Regions from separate parts of the Arthrobacter sp. 2MCAF15 genome, predicted to be linked through region 2. Evidence: riboswitches for the same ligand, from Rfam matches in the RefSeq annotation. Region 2 holds a riboswitch; each other region holds the start of a gene.
What was found. A riboswitch is a leader RNA that binds a small molecule or an ion and turns the genes downstream of it on or off. The one in region 2 is predicted to bind S-adenosylmethionine.

Region 1 (6,004 bases), on a different contig from region 2:
AACTGGCTGTCGCTGCGTTTCACGTCCGCAGAGTAGCCCGGCATAGGAACTTAACTGCGACGGCGGCGGGCCGCCCCGTCCAGGGTGGCCCGCCGCCGTCGTAAGCCCGTCAGTGAGGCGCTAGTCGTTGATGAGGTCGTTGACCACGATCGTCTGGTCGCGGTCCGGGCCGACGCCGATCGCGGAGAACCGGGTGCCGGAGAGCTTCTCCAGGGCCAGGACGTAGTTCCGGGCATTTTCCGGCAGGTCCTCCAGGGTGCGGGCACCGGTGATGTCCTCGGTCCAGCCGTCGAAGAACTCGAAGATCGGCTTGGCGTGGTGGAACTCGGTCTGGGTCATGGGCATTTCGTCGTGCCGCACGCCGTCGACGTCGTAGGCCACGCAGACCGGGATCTGCTCGATGCCGGTGAGGACGTCCAGCTTGGTGACGAAGTAGTCCGTGAAGCCGTTGACGCGGGAGGCGTGGCGGGCCAGGACGGCGTCGTACCAGCCGCAGCGGCGGGGACGGCCGGTGTTGACGCCGAATTCGCCGCCGGTCTTCTGCAGGTACATGCCCATCTCATCGAACAGTTCCGTGGGGAACGGCCCGGCGCCCACACGGGTGGTGTACGCCTTGATGATGCCGATGGAGCGGGAGATCCGGGTAGGGCCGATGCCCGAGCCCACGGAGGCGCCGCCGGCGGTCGGGTTCGAGGACGTCACGAAGGGGTAGGTGCCGTGGTCGACGTCCAGGAAGGTGGCCTGGCCGCCCTCCATGAGGACCACCTTGCCCTCGTCCAGGGCGGTGTTCAGCACGTAGGTGCTGTCGATGACCAGCGGGCGCAGACGCTCGGCGAAGGACAGGAAGTACTCCACGATCTCGTCCACCTCGATGTCGCGGCGGTTGTAGACCTTGACCAGCAGCTCGTTCTTTTGGCGCAGCGAGCCCTCCACCTTCTGGCGCAGGATCGAGGCGTCGAAGACGTCCTGGACGCGGATGCCCAGGCGGGCCACCTTGTCCATGTAGGCCGGGCCGATGCCGCGTCCGGTGGTGCCGATGGCGCGGCTGCCGAGGAACCGCTCGGTGACCTTGTCCAGGACCTGGTGGTAGGGCGCCACAAGGTGAGCGTTGGCGGAGACGCGCAGCTTGGAGGTGTCCGCGCCGCGGGCTTCCAGTCCGTCGATCTCCTGGAACAGGGCTTCCAGGTTCACCACGCAGCCGTTGCCGATGATCGGAATCGCGTTCGGGCTCAGGATGCCGGCCGGAAGGAGCTTGAGCTCATACTTCTCACCGCCTACGACGACGGTGTGCCCGGCGTTGTTGCCGCCGTTGGGCTTGACGACGTAGTCAACGCGGCCACCAAGCAGGTCAGTGGCCTTACCTTTGCCTTCGTCGCCCCATTGGGCTCCGACGATCACGATTGCTGGCATGGGATCCTCCCCCATTCGTTCGGGCCGAGCTCTGGTTGATGCACCAGGTGATCACCGCAGCTCAGCGCCGTTCATGAGAATGCCCCGAATCTACCGCTGTGCTCTTTACCAACGCCAGAGTTCCGGGGCTCTTACCACCCAAGTTTAGCCGAAATCGGTGGCCCGTATCGTTTTGGGTCCTTGTGTGGACGCGGCGGCTAGCCCGCGGTGAACGCCAAGGCGGCTTCCGCGAGCGATGGCCACGCCCCCGCCGACGCCGCCGGCACTTCCACCCAGTCCTTGAAGGGCCGGCCCATGCCAGAGGGATCGAAGAGCCGCGCGCCCGGGAGTTCGAGGGCGCCGGTGTGATACGGCGAATCCCTGCCCAGCTTGAAGGCCATCGCGTCTCCGTTGAGGCAGGCCATGGCCTTCTTGTTGACCATCAGGGCCCGGGCGCCAAAGGTCTGGCCCAGGGCTACTCCCGCGCCGGCCAGGTCTGCGGCCACGCCTTCGAAGGCGTCGACGGCGGCAGCGGAGGATTCGTTCTTCTTCATAGCTGCATCATCCACCCAGGTCGCGGCCGACACATAGAGGGCATGACTTGCGGGCGCCACTTGCAAGAGCAGCCGGTGTGGAATTGAGTGGGAGTAACCATCCCGAGCGGCCGAGGGACCTGGACCGTTGACGCCGCAGCAACCCTGCCGGACACGGCCCGCTTCGCCGCGGCAGCCGTGGCCGGCAACGGTGCTACCGCCAGGACCGATGGAAAGGAAAGAGCGCAATGTCCCAGAACGCCATCTCCCCGAGAACCGTTACCCGGAGCGCTGTTACCCCGAACGCCGACCGCATCCGCGTCACCCATGCCGGTTCGTTGCCCCGCACCACCGAGCTGATCGCGGCGAACGAGGCCAAGGAGACCGACGGCATCTCGCCCGAATTCCTGGACCTGCTCGAAACCTCGGTGGTGGATGTCGTCCAGCGCCAGAAGGATCTGGGGATCGACATCCCCAACGACGGCGAGTACGGGCATACGATGTCCAGCTCCGTGGACTACGGCGCCTGGTGGAACTACTCGTTCTCCCGGCTCGGCGGCCTGCAACCGACCGACGTGGACCGCTGGGCCGACGCCAAGGTGCACCGTTCCTCACCGGGCCACATCGTCCTGACGTCCTTCCCCGACCGCCGGGACCGGCAGAAGTTCGATGAAGCCTACAACGACCCCTCCTCCGGGATCCTGGCCCACCGCAAGGCCGTCACCCAGCCGAAGATCGCGGGACCGCTGACGTACACGGGCCAGGCGCTCGTGGCCTCGGACATCGCCAACCTGAAGACCGGCCTGGCCGCGGCTGGCCTCGCCGAGGGGTTCGTCGCCTCCCTCTCCCCCGGGTCGTGCGCCCGCGTGGCCAACGAGTACTACCGGAGCGACGAGGAACTCCTCTACGCCTGCGCCGACGCCATGCGGGAGGAGTACAGGGCCATCATCGACGCCGGCCTGACGGTCCAGCTCGACGACCCGTCCCTGGCCGAGAGCTGGGACCAGATCAACCCCGAGCCGAGCCTGGCGGACTACCTGAAGTTCATCCAGCTCCGGGTCGAGGCAACGAACTGGGCCCTGCGCGACCTCCCGCAGGAGCAGATCCGGCTGCATGTCTGCTGGGGCTCCTGGCACGGTCCCCACACCACCGACATCCCGTTCGCGGACATCGTCGGCTCGGTCCTGCAGATCAATGCCGGCAGCTACTCCTTCGAGGCCGCCAACGTCCGGCACGAGCACGAGTGGCGGGTCTGGGAAGACACGACGCTTCCCGAGGGGAAGGCAATCGTCCCCGGCGTCGTTTCGCACGCCACCAACGTCGTGGAACACCCGGACCTCGTGGCCGACCGGATCGTGCGGTTCGCGGACCTCGTGGGGCGGGAAAATGTGATTGCCTCCACAGATTGCGGGCTGGGCGGCCGGGTGCACCCGCAAATCGCCTACGCCAAGCTGGAGGCCCTAGGGGAAGGGGCCCGCCGCGCCACCAAGCGGCTCTGGTAGCAGCACCGGACGGCAGGCCGGACCCGGCGCTGCATTTCGCGGGGCTTGATAGACTGATAAGGATCGACCAGGAATCGGTCCACACCACATTTTCAAACCACACCGTTGCTCAGCATGCCCTTAATCAGGCGTCTCCGCGGTGGTGTGGCAGCTTTGCCAATCCCGCAGGAGACCCAGCACCATATGACAGCCCTGGCCACCGAAAATTTCCGCGAAGAGCTTCTGAGCCGCCGGTACGAACCTAGCGTCGCCCCCGTCAACGAGCTCCTTGACGTCCTCCAGGCAACCAAAGCTGGCACCGCTGTCCCCTACGTGGACCCCATGCACGATGTCGAAGAGTGCCGCATCATCAGCTTGTACTCGAACATCGGCACCGCGGATGCGTCAGGCTTCATCACCGCCGGCGATGACGAGGCGGCCACCCGCATGCTCGGCATCCAGTGGAAGCTGGGCCTGCGCCCCGAATTCGTCATGCCGTGGAACGTCCACCCGTGGCACGTCCCGGGCGAGCCCAACGGCAAGTTCACGCCGGACCAGATTTCCGCGGGCCTCAAGCCGCTGCTGAAGTTCCTGGCCCTCGTGCCACGCGCCTCCGTGATCGTCGCTCACGGCACCGAGGCCAACCGCCTGGCCAACCTGCTGCTCAAGACCGAAGTGCCCATGATCTGGCGCCGCGGCCTGAAGACCTACAAGGTCCGTTCGCTCAGCGGCCGCGCGTTCGCCGGCACCCCGGCCCGCCAGGAAGAGTACCTGGCCGAAATGCGCACCGCGTACGCGGACGCCATGGCCCGCACGGGCCTGGCCAAAGCCAGCTAGTCCACATCTGAGCTTCAACGACGACGGGCTCCCACCTCATGGTGGGAGCCCGCCGTCGTTGGTTCAACCCCAGGTCAGCCTTCGGCTTCGATGGCCGCCTTCGCGCCGGGATCGGAATCCTTCAGGAACTTCTCGATCCGCTCCGGCTCCTCGGCCTCGCCGATCGCCGCGGACGCACGGCCCAGCGAGTAGAGCGAGCGCAGGAAGCCGCGGTTGGGTTCGTGCTCCCACGGGATGGGCCCGACGCCGCGCCAGCCATTGCGGCGCAGCGAGTCCAGGCCGCGGTGGTAGCCCACCCGCGAGTACGCGTAGGAATCGATGGTGCGGCCTTCGTTCCACGCCTCCTCGGCCAGGATGGCCCACAGGAGCGAGGACGTGGGGTGCTTCGCCACGAGGTCCACGGCTTCCTGGCCGAGCGCGAGGTGCTGATAGATCTCAGACTCGGCAGGCAGGAGCGTGGGCTCTGGACCCATCAGGTTCTTGCGGAACTCATCGGACATGGCTAGAAGGTCTTGCCGGTGGAGCCCAGCTGCTGGGCTGCCTCGACCACGCGGGCGGCCAGGCCGGCCTCGGCGGAGGCGCCCCAGACGCGGGGGTCATAGAGCTTCTTGTTGCCGACCTCGCCGTCGACCTTCAGCACGCCGTCGTAGTTGCGCAGCATGTGGTCCACAACCGGGCGGGTGTAGGCGTACTGGGTGTCGGTGTCGATGTTCATCTTGATGACGCCGTAGGAGACGGCGTCGGCGATCTCCTTGTCCGAGGAGCCGGAGCCGCCGTGGAACACGAGGTCGAACGGGTTGGCCTTGCCGATCTTGGCACCCACCTGCTCCTGGATGTCCTTGAGGATCTCCGGGCGGAGCTTGACGCCGCCGGGCTTGTAGACGCCGTGCACGTTGCCGAAGGTCAGCGCGGTGATGTAGCGGCCGTTTTCGCCGGAACCGAGCGCGTCGATGGTGGCCAGGGCGTCCTCGACCGTGGTGTAGAGCTTGTCGTTGATGGCGTTCTCGACGCCGTCTTCCTCGCCGCCGACGGTGCCGATCTCAACTTCGAGGATCATCTTGGCGGCCGCGGTGCGCTCGAGCAGTTCACGGGCGATCCGCAGGTTTTCCTGCAGGGTCTCGGCGGAACCGTCCCACATGTGCGAGTTGAAGAGGGGGTTGCGGCCGGCCTTTACCTCGGCCTCGGACGCGGCGAGCAGCGGAAGCACGAAGCCGTCCAGCTTGTCCTTGGGGCAGTGGTCCGTGTGCAGGGCGATGTTGACGCCGTAGTTCTTGGCCACCTCGCGGGCGAAGGCCGCGAAGCCCAGGGAGCCGGCAACCATGTCCTTGGTGGAGGCGCCGGACCAGTAAGCAGCACCGCCGGTGGAAACCTGGACGATGCCGTCGGACTCGGCCTCGGCGAAGCCGCGCAGGGCGGCGTTCAGGGTCTGGGAGGACGTGACATTGACAGCTGGGAAGGCGAAGCCGCCCGTCTTTGCGCGGTCGATCATCTCGGAGTAGATCTCTGGGGTTGCAATGGGCATGCTGACTCCTAAAGTGAATTTCGTCTACGGGCTGGTGATTCTGGAAGGAACCTCGTCGGCTACGAACCATCCTAGTCATTCCTGCGCCGCGGCCGTGTCTCCGGTCACTGTGCCCCTGTAACACTCGCGCCCCGGCGGTTCCGCCCTACGCCGTGAGCTCGCCGCGGCCCGGCCCGTGGCGCGCCCAGACTGCAGTTCGCGGCAGTGTGCGCGTCCGGCATTGCCGCGAACTGTCATCTCGC
Region 2 (6,004 bases):
GCCGCCGCCACTCGGCTGAAGGTCTCCAACGTATCCAGGCTCGAGGACGCCTCGCTGTCCTACTCCAGCCTGGGCGGCTGGAAGCAGCGCGGGAACCTGGACGAGTTCATGGGCCTCACCGAAGAGGTCTGGCGGACCCGCGCCTACGGCGACTTCTGGTCGTACTGCCTCGTGGCCGAGGGTGCCGTGGACATCGCCTGCGAACCCGAACTGAACCTTTACGACATGGCCGCGCTGGTGCCGATCGTGACCGAGGCCGGCGGCCGCTTCACCTCGCTCGAGGGCGAGGACGGCCCCTTCGGCGGCAACGCCCTGGCCACCAACTCAATCCTCCACTCGGAAGTGCTCAAGCGGCTCAACCCCGGGCTCGACGACCTCCTCTAGGCTCCACCCTCAAGGATTCCCAAGGGCCCCTGTACGACTCTGTCCCCAGCTTCACTGTCAGTCATGGCACGGTCAGTCATGGCGCGGAGCGGGCATCGAGTGGCAGGAGGGCAGCCATGTCTGGATCGGTTCACCCCGCGGATCCTGAAACCCCCGACCCCGGCGTCGGTCCGGTCCTGCTGGTCCTCATTGCGAAGTACCGGGACCTGGACATAGAGTCCGCCGCCAGGCTCCACGCCGTCTCCCCGGAACTGGGCCAGCATCTGCTCGCCGGCAGTTCCGCCGTGTCCGGGGCCGTCGTCTTGTCCACCTGCAGCCGCTTCGAGATTTACTGCGAGGTGGCGTCCGGGGACCTTGTAGCTGCCGCCTGTTCCGAGGCCCTGGGTACGGTCCGCCTCTGCGCGAGCCTGCCCGCGGCGCGGCTTGCGTGCCTGTTCGAGCACTTCACCGGGGCGTCGGCGGCGGAACATCTCTTCGCCGTTGCAGCCGGCCTGGATTCCGTCGTGGTGGGCGAGCGCCAAGTCGCGGGCCAGGTCCGGCGCGCCCTGGCTGAAGCACAGGCTGCGGGTACTGCGGGCGGGCTTCTGGTCCGGCTTTTTCAGGAGGCGTCCCGCACCGGCAGGGCTGTGGGGGCCCGGGCCGCGCTCGGCAGCGCCAGCAGGTCCATAGCATCTGTGGCCCTTGATTTGGCCACCGCCGGAGGAGCACAGCCGTCCCTGGCAGATGCGTCCGTGGTCCTCTTTGGCACCGGCTCCTACGCCGCGTGCGTGGCGGAGATTCTCAGGAGCAAACGATGCCCCACCATTTCCGTCTTCTCCCAATCCGGCCGGGCGGAGGCGTTTGTGGCAAGCCGGGGTGGCACGCCGCTGACGGACCGGGAGCTGCCCGCCGCCGTTGCGCGGGCAGAAATCATCATCGGCTGCAGCGGCACGGAGAAGCGCATCCGGGCAGCCCAACTGGCGGATTGGCGGGATGGCACCGCCCATCCCCTCACCGTCATCGACCTCGCTCCCAGCCATGACTTCGACCCCGGCGTGGCGGATCTGCCGGGCGTTGAGCTGATCACCCTGGACTCTGTTGGATCCGCCGCTCCCCCGGCGGACGCCGAGGCGCTCCGCCTCGCCCGCGCCATGGTCCGGCAGGCGGCGCACCGCTTCGAAAAGCGAGAGGAACTGCGTGCAGCCGACGCCGCAATCGTGGCCCTGCGCCGGCACGTCCACCAGGTCCTCGAAGCTGAAATGGAGCGCGCCCTGCGGCAACACGGCAGCGCCGCCCAGGCTGAGGATGTGAACCTGGCGATGCGCCGAATGGTCCGCCGGCTGCTTCACCTTCCAACAGTCCGCGCGCGGGAACTGGCCGCGGACGGCCGGCAGCACGACTACGCGGCCGCACTGGAGGCCCTGTTCGGCCTAAGTGTCCAGCCCGCCGGCGCCCGCACCTTGCCTCCCCTGGCGCGTGTGGCGGCGGATCCGCGTGCTTCGTAGCCCTGGTCCGTAATAATCCGCTTCACAATCGCCGGCGCCTTTTCCCCGGCTGCACTGATGTCCTACGCTCGATGCAGGTCACGAGTGCCAGCGCTAAACCCCGGTTTGCTGGCCGGCAACCCTCCTTTCGCGGTGGGGTGCCCCGGGTGACGACCTGGCCGGTCCGGAACGGACCCGGCAAGCGCGGATTCCCACCATGTGGGGTCCTGGTCGAGTGAGGTCCCATGACAACTGCCATTTTCCCCGCAGCCCCCGAATTCCACGCCGGCTCAGACGCTGCGCGCCCTGACGGACGGCGTGCCGTCGCGGCCCGGCCGCTGGCCGCCGTCACCGGGGCCGAAATCCAGGCCCCGCTGATCACAGGCGGCTACGCCCGCTACGCCAACCTCGACTACGGCGCCTCCGCACCGGCCCTGTCCGTCGTCTCGGCCTACCTGAACGAAATCCTGCCGTACTACGCGAGTGTGCACCGCGGCGCCGGCTACGCATCGCAGATCAGCACCTCCGTCTACGAGAACGCCCGGGACATTGTGCGGGACTTCGTCGGCGGCCGTGCGGACGATTCCGTGATCTTCACGCGCAACACCACCGATTCACTGAACCTGCTGGCCGGCTGCCTGCCGCTGCGCGACGGCCGCCCCGCCGGCGAGGTCCTCTATCTCGACATCGAGCACCACGCCAACCTCCTGCCCTGGCAGAACGTCCCGCACCGCAGCGTCGTGGCCGCTCCCACCCTCGCAGCCACAGTGGACCGCCTCCGGGACGAACTCGCCCGTGGCGGCGTCAGCCTGCTCGCCGTCACCGGCGCCTCGAATGTCACCGGGGAGATCCTGCCAATCCGGACCCTCGCCGCACTGGCGCACGAGTACGGCGCCAGAATCGTCGTCGACGCCGCGCAGCTGGCCCCGCACCGGCGGATCGACATCGCAACGGACGACGTCGACTACCTCGCCTTCTCGGGGCACAAGCTGTACGCCCCGTTCGGCGCCGGCGTGCTGGTGGGACGGACGGACTGGCTCGACGCCGGCACCCCGCACCTGGCCGGCGGCGGCGCCGTCCGTGACGCCCGGCTCGACTCCGTCAGCTGGACCACCGGACCGGCCCGGCACGAGGGCGGCTCGCCGAACGTCCTGGGTGCCGCCGCCCTGGCCCGCGCCACCCAGGTCATCGCGGCACTGGACCCGGAGCAGTGGCAGGCCCACGAGGACGCCATCCGGTCCTTCCTGGTCGAGGGTCTCGAAGACATCGAAGGCGTGACCGTGCACCGGATCTTTGCCGATTCCGAAGCGGGCGATCAGACCGGCACCATCGGCGTCGTGAACTTCTCGGTCGAAGGCTACGACGCCGGGCTGGTGGCCGCCTACCTGTCGGCCGAACACGGCATTGGCCTGCGCGACGGCCGCTTCTGCGCCCACCCGCTGCTCAAGCGGCTCGGCCTGCCCGCCGGCTCCCTGCGCGCGAGCTTCGGCCTCGGCTCACGGCTGGAGGATGCCGAGCGCCTGCTGGCCGGCCTGCAGCAACTGCGGCAAACCGGACTCGGCTGGGACTACGTGGTGGATGCCGGCCGCTGGGTACCGGCCCACGACACCCGCACCTACCCGCACTGGGCGCCGAACACCCCCGGCACCGCCGGTGCCGCCCCCTGCAACCTGGACTAGCCGCGTCGAGCTGGGCGTGTGGACCAGCAGGACGGCGGAATCAGGGCCCGGCGCGGGTACGGTAAATTCGAAAGGTATCCGAATCAACAAGCAGGACCTTTCCGAAGGAGATCGCACGTGCCACGCGGCGAACCCAAGCTGCCCAGCGCATCGAAACTGCACAGCGGACCGAAACTGCACAGCGCATCAAAGCTGCACACCGGTCCCAAACTGCGCGGTGAACGGCGCCAGGAACTCGGCCAGAGCTTCCAGGACGGCGGGGAGCACTATGAGCGTGTCCGCCCCGGTTATCCGCAGGATTCGGCCAACTGGCTGATCCCGGCGGGAGCCAGGGACGCGGCAGACATTGGCGCCGGCACGGGCAAGTTCACCGCGCTGCTTGTCGCCCGGGGACTGCGCACGGTTGCCGTTGACCCCTCCGCCGACATGCTCGGGCAGCTGCGCCGGACCCTGCCGGCTGTCACCGCCGTCGAAGGCCGCGCCGAAGACACCGGACTTGAACCGGAGTCCTTCGACGTGGTCACGGTTGCCCAGGCGTGGCACTGGTGCGACCCCCGTCTGGCCAGTACCGAGATCGCCCGGATCCTGCGGCCGCACGGCGTCCTTGGCCTGGTCTGGAACCAGCTCGACACCGCCGTGCCGTGGGTGCACCGGCTCTCGCGCATCATGCATGCCGGGGACGTCCACAAACCGCACTTCCGGCCGCCCGTGGGCCCTGAGTTCACGGGCCTGGAGAGCCATCTGACCCGATGGGAGGATCCGGTCACCACGGAGGACATCCAGGAGCTGACCAAGTCCCGCAGCTACTACCTCGCGGCATCGGAGCCGACCCGGGCCAAAGTCATGGCCAACCTCGACTGGTACCTGCACCAGCACTTGGGCCACTCCCCCGGCGACGTCCTCAAACTCCCCTACCTGACCCAGACGTGGCGGGCGACGCGGACCTGACGCCCGGATTGCATGCAGGGCCTGCTGGGCCTATTGTTTCGGTATGCCTAATAATTACTTGTAGGCATCCGTAACTTTGATGCCGGCCCCAGCCGGTGCCGATCATCGCGTCAACGCCGACGCACCAACCACAGGAGCAGGCAGTGCTGGACGTCAAGGGACACGAACAACCGCCGCAGGACGCACGCACCTACAAACATCCGGGTGCCCGCAGGGCGCTGATCGGACTGTTGGGGCCGGCATTCGTGGCGTCTATCGCCTACGTGGACCCTGGCAACGTGGCCGCCAACCTGACCGCCGGCGCGCAGTACGGCTACCTGCTGGTGTGGGTCCTGGTGGCCGCCAACATCATGGCCGTACTGGTCCAGTACCAGTCCGCCAAGCTCGGTATCGTCACGGGCAAGAGCCTCCCGGAGATCCTGGGCGAGCGGCTCAAACCGCTCGCCCGCCGCGCCTTTTGGCTGCAGGCCGAAATCGTGGCAGCCGCCACCGACCTCGCCGAAGTGGTGGGCGGGGCAATCGCCCTGAACCTGCTTTTCGGGCTTCCCCTCCCGCTTGGCGCCGTGATTGTGGGCGCGGTGTCGATGCTCCTGCTCGCGGTGCAGGCCCGGGAAAAACAGCGGCCCTTCGAATTCATCATCATGTTCCTGCTCGGCATCATCACCATCGGCTTCCTGGCCGGTCTGTTCATCAGCCCGCCTGATCCGGGGGCAGCCCTGGCCGGCCTCGTGCCCGGCTTCCAGGGCCCGGACACCGTCCTGCTGGCCGCCAGCATGCTCGGCGCTACCGTGATGCCGCACGCCATCTACGTCCACTCGGCGCTGTCCCGCGACCGGCACCGGCCGGACCAACACCTGCATGTCCCCCCGTCGGCCATCGCCCGCCTGGTCCGGGCCACACGGCTCGACGTCGTGGCCGCGCTGGCCATCGCCGGAGTGGTCAACATCGGCATGCTGCTCCTTGCCGCCTCCACCCTCGGGGGCGAGGACGGCACGGACACGATCGAGGGCGCGCACGCCGCCATCACCGCCAATCTGGGCCCCATCGTCGGGGTGGTCTTCGCGGTCGGGCTCCTCGCGTCCGGCCTGGCATCCACCTCCGTGGGCTGCTACGCAGGCGGAACCATTATGCAGGGCCTGCTCAAGATCCGGATCCCCGTCATGGCCCGCCGCGTCGTGACCCTGATTCCGGCCGTTGTCCTGCTGGCCGTCGGCTTCGACCCCACGTGGGCGCTCGTCCTAAGCCAGGTGGTCCTCAGCTTCGGGATTCCCTTTGTCCTGGTCCCGCTCGTTGTATTGACCAGCAACAAGGCCCTGATGGGCCAGTTTGCCGACGGCATGGCCCTGCGAATCGCAGCCATCATCAGCGTCGTGCTCGTCGTGGCACTTAATCTGGTCCTGCTGTGGCTCACGTTCGCAGGGAAGAGCTGACGGTAGGCTTAGGTCTGTGAAGACCAGTACGCCCTCCTCCTCGATCGAGGACTACGTCAAGGTCATCTATTCCTTCACCGAGTGGCAGCGGAAGCCCATC
Region 3 (6,004 bases), on a different contig from region 2:
CTGGCCGGCGTCGATGAGCCGCTGGAAGAGCTGCTGGACGTGCTCGCCGAGTTCCAGCGGGGTGCCGGTATCCCGCGCGGCGCTGATGGCCAGGCCGATGTCCTTGTTAGCCAGCTCGGTGGTGAACGTCGGGGCGAAGTCGTTGTTCGATGCCGCGGTGGGCACCACGCCGGCCACGGGATACCAGGTGCGCAGCGCCCAGCTGTCGCCGGAGGAGACCGATGCGATGTCCCAGAAGACCTGCTTGTCCAGGCCGAGCCGCTCGGCGAGGACCGCTCCCTCGGCGGTGGAGGCAAGGTTGATGAAGAGCATGAGGTTGTTGCAGATCTTCGCGGCCTGGCCGGTGGTGGCGCCGCCGGTGGGAATGATGTTCGCCGCCATGGGGCGGATGTATTCGGTGGCATCGGCGACGGCGCCGGCCTCGCCGCCGACCATGAACGTCAAGGTGGCGGCCTTCGCGCCGCTCATCCCGCCGGAGACGGGCGCATCGACAAAGCGGAAGCCGGCGGCAGCGGCGGCGTCGTGCAGGGCCTGGGCGGAGGCAATATCGATGGTGGAGGAATCCACCAGCAAGGTTTTGGTGTCCGCGTGGGACAGGACGCCGTCCTCGCCGAGGTACACAGCGCGGGCGTGCTCGCCCTTGGGCAGCATGGTGAAGACGACGTCGGCACCGGCGACGGCCTCGGCGATGCTGCCGGCGGCCCTGACTCCCCCGGCCTCGGCGGCGGCAACGGCTGCGGCGTTGAGGTCGAAGCCGCGGACCTCGTGTCCGGCCTGCGCGAGGTTGACCGACATGGACCCGCCCATGTTTCCCAGTCCGATCCAGGCGATAACTGCCATGGCCTAAGCTCCTTTGCTTGGTGGTTGCGGTGCGCTGCGGCGTGAAAGCCGAGACCCTCTGTGTCCACCATCACATCCTGCTAGAGTGCAATCAAGGCAAAAAATCACAGAGGGTATGTGCATGAATGCACACAGGCGGCGTGGGCTTCCGTATCCGTTGACGACAGACCCGCTGAGGAGGGACCACAAGTGGACTTGCGTCGGCTTCCGAGCCCCGATGACCTGCTGATCCTGCTGACGGTGGCCCGGCTGGGCCGGTTCAACGCGGTGGCCGAGACGCTCGGGACCACTCACACCACCATTTCCCGCCGCGTCCTGGCCCTGGACAAGCAGCTCGGCGGCCGGACGCTGGAACGCAGCCCGCATGGCTGGGAGCTGACCGAGCTCGGCAGCCAGGCCGTCGCCGCGGCCGAGGCCATCGAGGGCACGCTGGGCGCCCTGTCCAGCAGCATTGCCCGGTCCGGCGATGTGGTGTCCGGCCTGGTCCGGATCAGCACCCCGGACGGCTTTGGCGCCGAATTCCTGGCCCCGGCCCTCGTCCGGCTGCAGCGGGCGAACCCCATGCTCAACGTGGAGTTGCTCAGCGCCACGCGCAAGGTCAGCCAGAACCGCTCCGGCGTGGACCTGGAAGTGGTGGTGGGCAACATGGAGACCACCAATGCCCGGGCCATCTTCCTGAGCAACTATTTCCTCCGGCTGTATGCCAGCCTCGGCTACGCGCAGGAGCACGGGCTTCCGGCAACGCTCGACGACGTCCGGCAGCACGGGTTTGTCTCGTACGTGGAATCGGCGCTGCAGGTCGCGGAGCTGGGCCACCGCTCCACGCAGCTGCCCGTGCCGCGGTCCAGTTTCCAAGCCACCAGCGTCTTCGCCCAGCTCGAGGCGGTACGGCGGGGAGCCGGTATAGGACTGCTGCCCAATTTCCTCGTGGCGGGCAGGTCCGGTTTCCTGCCCGTCCTGCCGGACGATTTCCAGCGCCAGCTGCCGATCTGGGCGGTCGCCCGGCCCGAGTCCCTGCGCTCGGCCCCGGTCCGCGCCGTGCTCGAGGCGATACGCGGCGAAATCCGGGAGCGGCAGGACGTGCTGTCCGCCTGAGCTCGCGTAAACGCAGGCTGCCCGGGTCGTTAAACGCAGGCTGCCCGGGTCCGCGCGGTGCGCGGACCCGGGCAGCCTCCCCCACTGCGGTTATTCCTGGCGGGGTCTCCTCGGGCGGAACTACCGCTTGCCGGCGGCGAGGAGGTCTGCGGTGCCCCGGGCGTCGGCGGCGTCGACGTCGTGGAGCGAAATGCCGCGGGTCTCCTTGAGGAAGAACACGGCGACGGCGGTAATCGCGCAGGCGATCATGAGGTAGATGGCTACCGGGACCGAGGACTTGAACTGGCCCAGCAGGGCGACGGCGATGATCGGCGCCAGCGAACCGGCCACGATCGAAGTCACCTGGTAGCCAAGGGAAACACCGGAATACCGCATGCGGGTCGGGAACATCTCGGCCATGATGGCCGGCTGGCCGGCGTACATCAGGGCGTGGAAGAGCAGGCCGATGACGACCGCGGCGAGGATGATGAAATCGTTGCCGGTGTCCATCATCGGGAAGGCGAAGAAGCCCCAGGTCGCACCGAGAACGGCGCCGGCCATGTAGACCGGCTTGCGGCCCAGGCTGTCCGAGAGCCTGCCGACCATGGGCACCACGGAGAAGTGGACCACATGCGCCACCAGCAGGAGCAGCAGGATCCGGGAGGTGTCGGCGTGGACCACCGTCTTGAGGTAAGTGATGGAGAAAGTGACCACGAGGTAGTACAGGATGTTTTCCGCGAAGCGCAGGCCCATGGCGGTGAACACGCCGCGGGGGTAGCGGCGGAAGACTTCGGCAACGCCGTAGCCCTTGTGGCCGGCCTCAACCTCCTTGCGTGCTTCGAGGAAGATCGGGGCGTCGCTGACCTTGGTGCGGATGTAGTAACCGATCAGGACAATCACGGCCGAGAGCCAGAAGGCGACCCGCCAGCCCCAGCCGAGGAAGTCCGCGGAGGACAGCACGGAGGACAGGATGAACAGCACGGCGGTGGCGAAGAGGTTGCCGAGCGGGACGGCTGACTGCGGCCAGCTGGCCCAGAAGCCACGGGACTTGCTCGGGCTGTGCTCCGCGACGAGCAGGACGGCGCCGCCCCATTCACCGCCGACGGCGAAGCCCTGGGCGAAGCGCAGGAACACCAGCAGCGCCGGGGCCCAGTAGCCGATCTGAGCGAAGGTGGGGAGGCAGCCCATCAGGAAGGTGGACACGCCCACCAGGATGATGCTGAGTTGGAGCAGCTGCTTGCGGCCGAACTTGTCGCCAAAGTGGCCGAACACAATCCCGCCGATCGGGCGGGCGACGAAGCCGACGGCGTAGGTCAGGAACGCCGCGAGGATGCCGTCCAGTTCCGTGCCTGAATTGGGGAAGAACGTTTTGCCGAAGACCAGCGTGGCCGCGGATGCGTAGAGGAAGAATTCGTACCATTCCACCACGGTGCCGGCCATCGAGGCCGCCACCACCTTCTTCAGGCCGGACGTCTTGACGTCTGGCTCGTCTGCGCGCGTTGCGGCGGCGTTTTCCGTGCTCATGAGAACTCCTTCGGTGTCGCCTTCGACACCCCGTGGACCATTGGGCTGAAAATTTGTGTGAGTTAGCACACACAGCGTTATTCTCAACGAGTATGGGTCCGCGGGCACTGAGCCACAACGACCATTAGTGCAGAGAGCATCTGCAAAAATGCACAGGAACGCGACGCCTAGTGGCCGAAGAAGGTCTCCCGCAGCTGGCCGCCAAGCTGCCCGATCTCGGTCAGGAAGCCGTCGTGGCCGATCGGAGCCTGAATCATGTGCAGTTCCGCACCGCCCGGCAGGGCATCGGCCAGTTCGCGGGTCTGGGCCGGGAAGTACAACCGGTCCGAGTCCACGGCCGCCACCAGGAACTCGGCGGTGGCCGGGGCAAGCGCCTCCGGCAGGCTTCCGCGCCCCCGGCACACATCGTGGCTCATGAGCGCCTCGGTAATGGCGATGTAGCTGTTGGCGTCAAAGCGCCGGACCAGCTTGCTGCCCTGGTGGTCCAGGTAGCTTTCCACCTGATAGCGCCCGCGTCCGGCCAGCGATCCGGCTTCCAGCGGCGCCTCGGGCGCCTGCGGGTTCCGGCCAAACCTGCCGTCCAGTTCGGCCGCGGAGCGGTAGGTGATGTGGGCGATGCGGCGGGCGAGGGCCAGCCCCGCTTCGGGCTCCGGGCCGCCGTAGTAGTTCCCGCCGTTGAAATGGGGGTCCTGCCGGATGGCCAGGGTCTGGGCCTGCGCAAAGGCAATCTGTTCGGCGGTGCTGCTGGGGCCGACGGAAATCACGGCGCAGCGGCGGACCCGGTCCGGGTAGGTGACGGCCCATTCAAGGGCGCGGGCGCCGCCGAGCGAGCCGCCCACCACGGCATACCAGCTTCCGATGCCCAGGGCGTCGGCCAGCCGGGCCTCGGCGGCGGTGGTGTCCCGCAACGTGACGAGCGGAAACCGCGATCCCCACGGGCGCCCGTCGGGCGCCGGGGTGGAGGGGCCGGTGGAACCGTAACAGCCGCCCAGGATGTTGACCGAAACGACGAAGTACTTCTCCGTGTCCACGGGAGCCCCGGGTCCGGCGAGCTGCTCCCACCAGCCGGGCTCCTCGCTGGCGCCGCGGGTCACGTGGGTGTCGCCGGTCAGGGCATGTTCAATGAGGACGGCGTTGGAGGCGTCCGCGTTCAGGGTCCCCCACGTCTCGAAGCCGAGGACCACATCCGGCAGCAGGATCCCGGATTCAAGCTGCAGGTCACCGATCCTGACGTACTGGACTGTGCCGTCCTGAACCGTGCCATCCTGGACCGTGCCGTCCGGCACAGGGGAAGCAGCGTGGATCGGCCTGCTTTCCGGCCTGTCTTCCGGCGTTCTATCCAAGGCCGCTGCGGCGGCAACAGGGTTCGGGGATGGCTGGGTTACGGATTCACCACTGCGGGTGACGGCAATCGTCATAATGAGGACCTATCTTCGCGCTTGCCTGCCGTCAGCTGACCGGCAGGCCAGGTCTTCACCCGGGGCACCCCGCCGCAAATGGAGGGTTGCCGGCCAGCAAGCCGGGGCTGTCACTGGCACTCATGACCTGGTACGAGTCTACGAAACGGGGTGCGGAAATGACGAAGATTGTGACTCCCGTGTGACAGCCCGGCGGTTCCCACGTCGATCAAGCCCCACATCGATCCAGGCCCACGTCGATCCAGCCCGCCGAGTTCGCCGGAAGCCTGCCCAGTCGCCGGAAGGTTACGGCGACTGCGACGGGTTCCGGCGAACTCGGGGCCGGCGGCTACCAAAGCGCCCGGTCAGGCGCCCTTGGCGGCGCGGAATCCGGCGTCGAGGTCCGCGAGGATGTCATCGATGTGTTCCAGGCCCACCGAGAGCCGCACCAGCCCGGGATTGACCCCGGCGATCTCCTGCTGCTCGGGCGAGAGCTGGCTGTGCGTGGTGGACGCCGGGTGGATCACCAGGGAGCGGACATCGCCGATGTTCGCGACATGGGAGTGCAGCTCGAGGGCATCGACGAACCGCTTGCCGGCATCCGCTCCCCCGGCGAGGTTGAAGGCGACGACGGCGCCGGTCCCCTTGGGCCCGTACTTGCGGCCACGCTCATACCAGGGGCTGGACGGCAGCCCCGCGTAGGCGACCGATTCGACGTCGTCCCTTGCCTCCAGCCACTGCGCCACCTTGGTGGCGTTGGCCACGTGCCGTTCGACGCGCAGGCTCAGCGTTTCGATGCCCTGGGCAATGAGGAAAGCGTTGAACGGGGACACGGCAGAGCCGAGGTCGCGCAGGAGCTGCACGCGGGCCTTGAGGATGTAGGAGAGGTTGGCGCCCAGTGCGCCGTCCGCACCGAGGTCCCGGGCGTAGACCAGGCCGTTGTAGGTGGGGTCCGGCGTGTTGAAGCCCGGGAACCGGGCGGGGTCCTTGCCGAAGTCGAACTTGCCGGAATCCACGATCACCCCGGCGATCGCGGCGCCGTGGCCGCCCAGGTACTTGGTGGCGGAGTGGACCACTATGTCCGCGCCCCACTCGATCGGACGGATGAGGTACGGGGTGGAGAGTGTGTTGTCGACGATCAGGGGCACGCCGGCCTCGTGGGCCACCCC

Region 1: linked by a shared signal. The riboswitch ahead of AB4089_RS04350 (cobalamin-independent methionine synthase II family protein) and the one ahead of AB4089_RS00910 (aminotransferase class V-fold PLP-dependent enzyme) in region 2 are both predicted to bind S-adenosylmethionine.
Region 3: linked by a shared signal. The riboswitch ahead of metX (homoserine O-acetyltransferase MetX) and the one ahead of AB4089_RS00910 (aminotransferase class V-fold PLP-dependent enzyme) in region 2 are both predicted to bind S-adenosylmethionine.

Annotation. Positions count from the first base shown of each region.
Region 1 is NZ_JBFRGZ010000003.1:146,336-152,339, forward strand. It holds gene AB4089_RS04335 (GntR family transcriptional regulator) at 1-36, shown strand, start outside; gene AB4089_RS04340 (adenylosuccinate synthase) at 121-1,410, opposite strand; gene AB4089_RS04345 (hypothetical protein) at 1,608-1,943, opposite strand; SAM riboswitch class I at 2,038-2,158, shown strand; gene AB4089_RS04350 (cobalamin-independent methionine synthase II family protein) at 2,171-3,424, shown strand; gene AB4089_RS04355 (uracil-DNA glycosylase) at 3,608-4,240, shown strand; gene AB4089_RS04360 (DUF3151 domain-containing protein) at 4,315-4,740, opposite strand; gene fbaA (class II fructose-bisphosphate aldolase) at 4,743-5,762, opposite strand; gene AB4089_RS04370 (hypothetical protein) at 5,996-6,004, opposite strand, start outside.
Region 2 is NZ_JBFRGZ010000001.1:203,750-209,753, reverse strand. It holds gene hisN (histidinol-phosphatase) at 1-384, shown strand, start outside; gene AB4089_RS00915 (glutamyl-tRNA reductase) at 501-1,868, shown strand; SAM riboswitch class IV at 1,945-2,058, shown strand; gene AB4089_RS00910 (aminotransferase class V-fold PLP-dependent enzyme) at 2,093-3,526, shown strand; gene AB4089_RS00905 (class I SAM-dependent methyltransferase) at 3,701-4,474, shown strand; gene AB4089_RS00900 (Nramp family divalent metal transporter) at 4,618-5,904, shown strand; gene AB4089_RS00895 (metal-dependent transcriptional regulator) at 5,921-6,004, shown strand, end outside.
Region 3 is NZ_JBFRGZ010000008.1:124,037-130,040, reverse strand. It holds gene mmsB (3-hydroxyisobutyrate dehydrogenase) at 1-840, opposite strand, end outside; gene AB4089_RS11075 (LysR family transcriptional regulator) at 1,036-1,935, shown strand; gene AB4089_RS11070 (MFS transporter) at 2,056-3,438, opposite strand; gene metX (homoserine O-acetyltransferase MetX) at 3,606-4,856, opposite strand; SAM riboswitch class IV at 4,869-4,984, opposite strand; gene AB4089_RS11060 (bifunctional o-acetylhomoserine/o-acetylserine sulfhydrylase) at 5,201-6,004, opposite strand, start outside.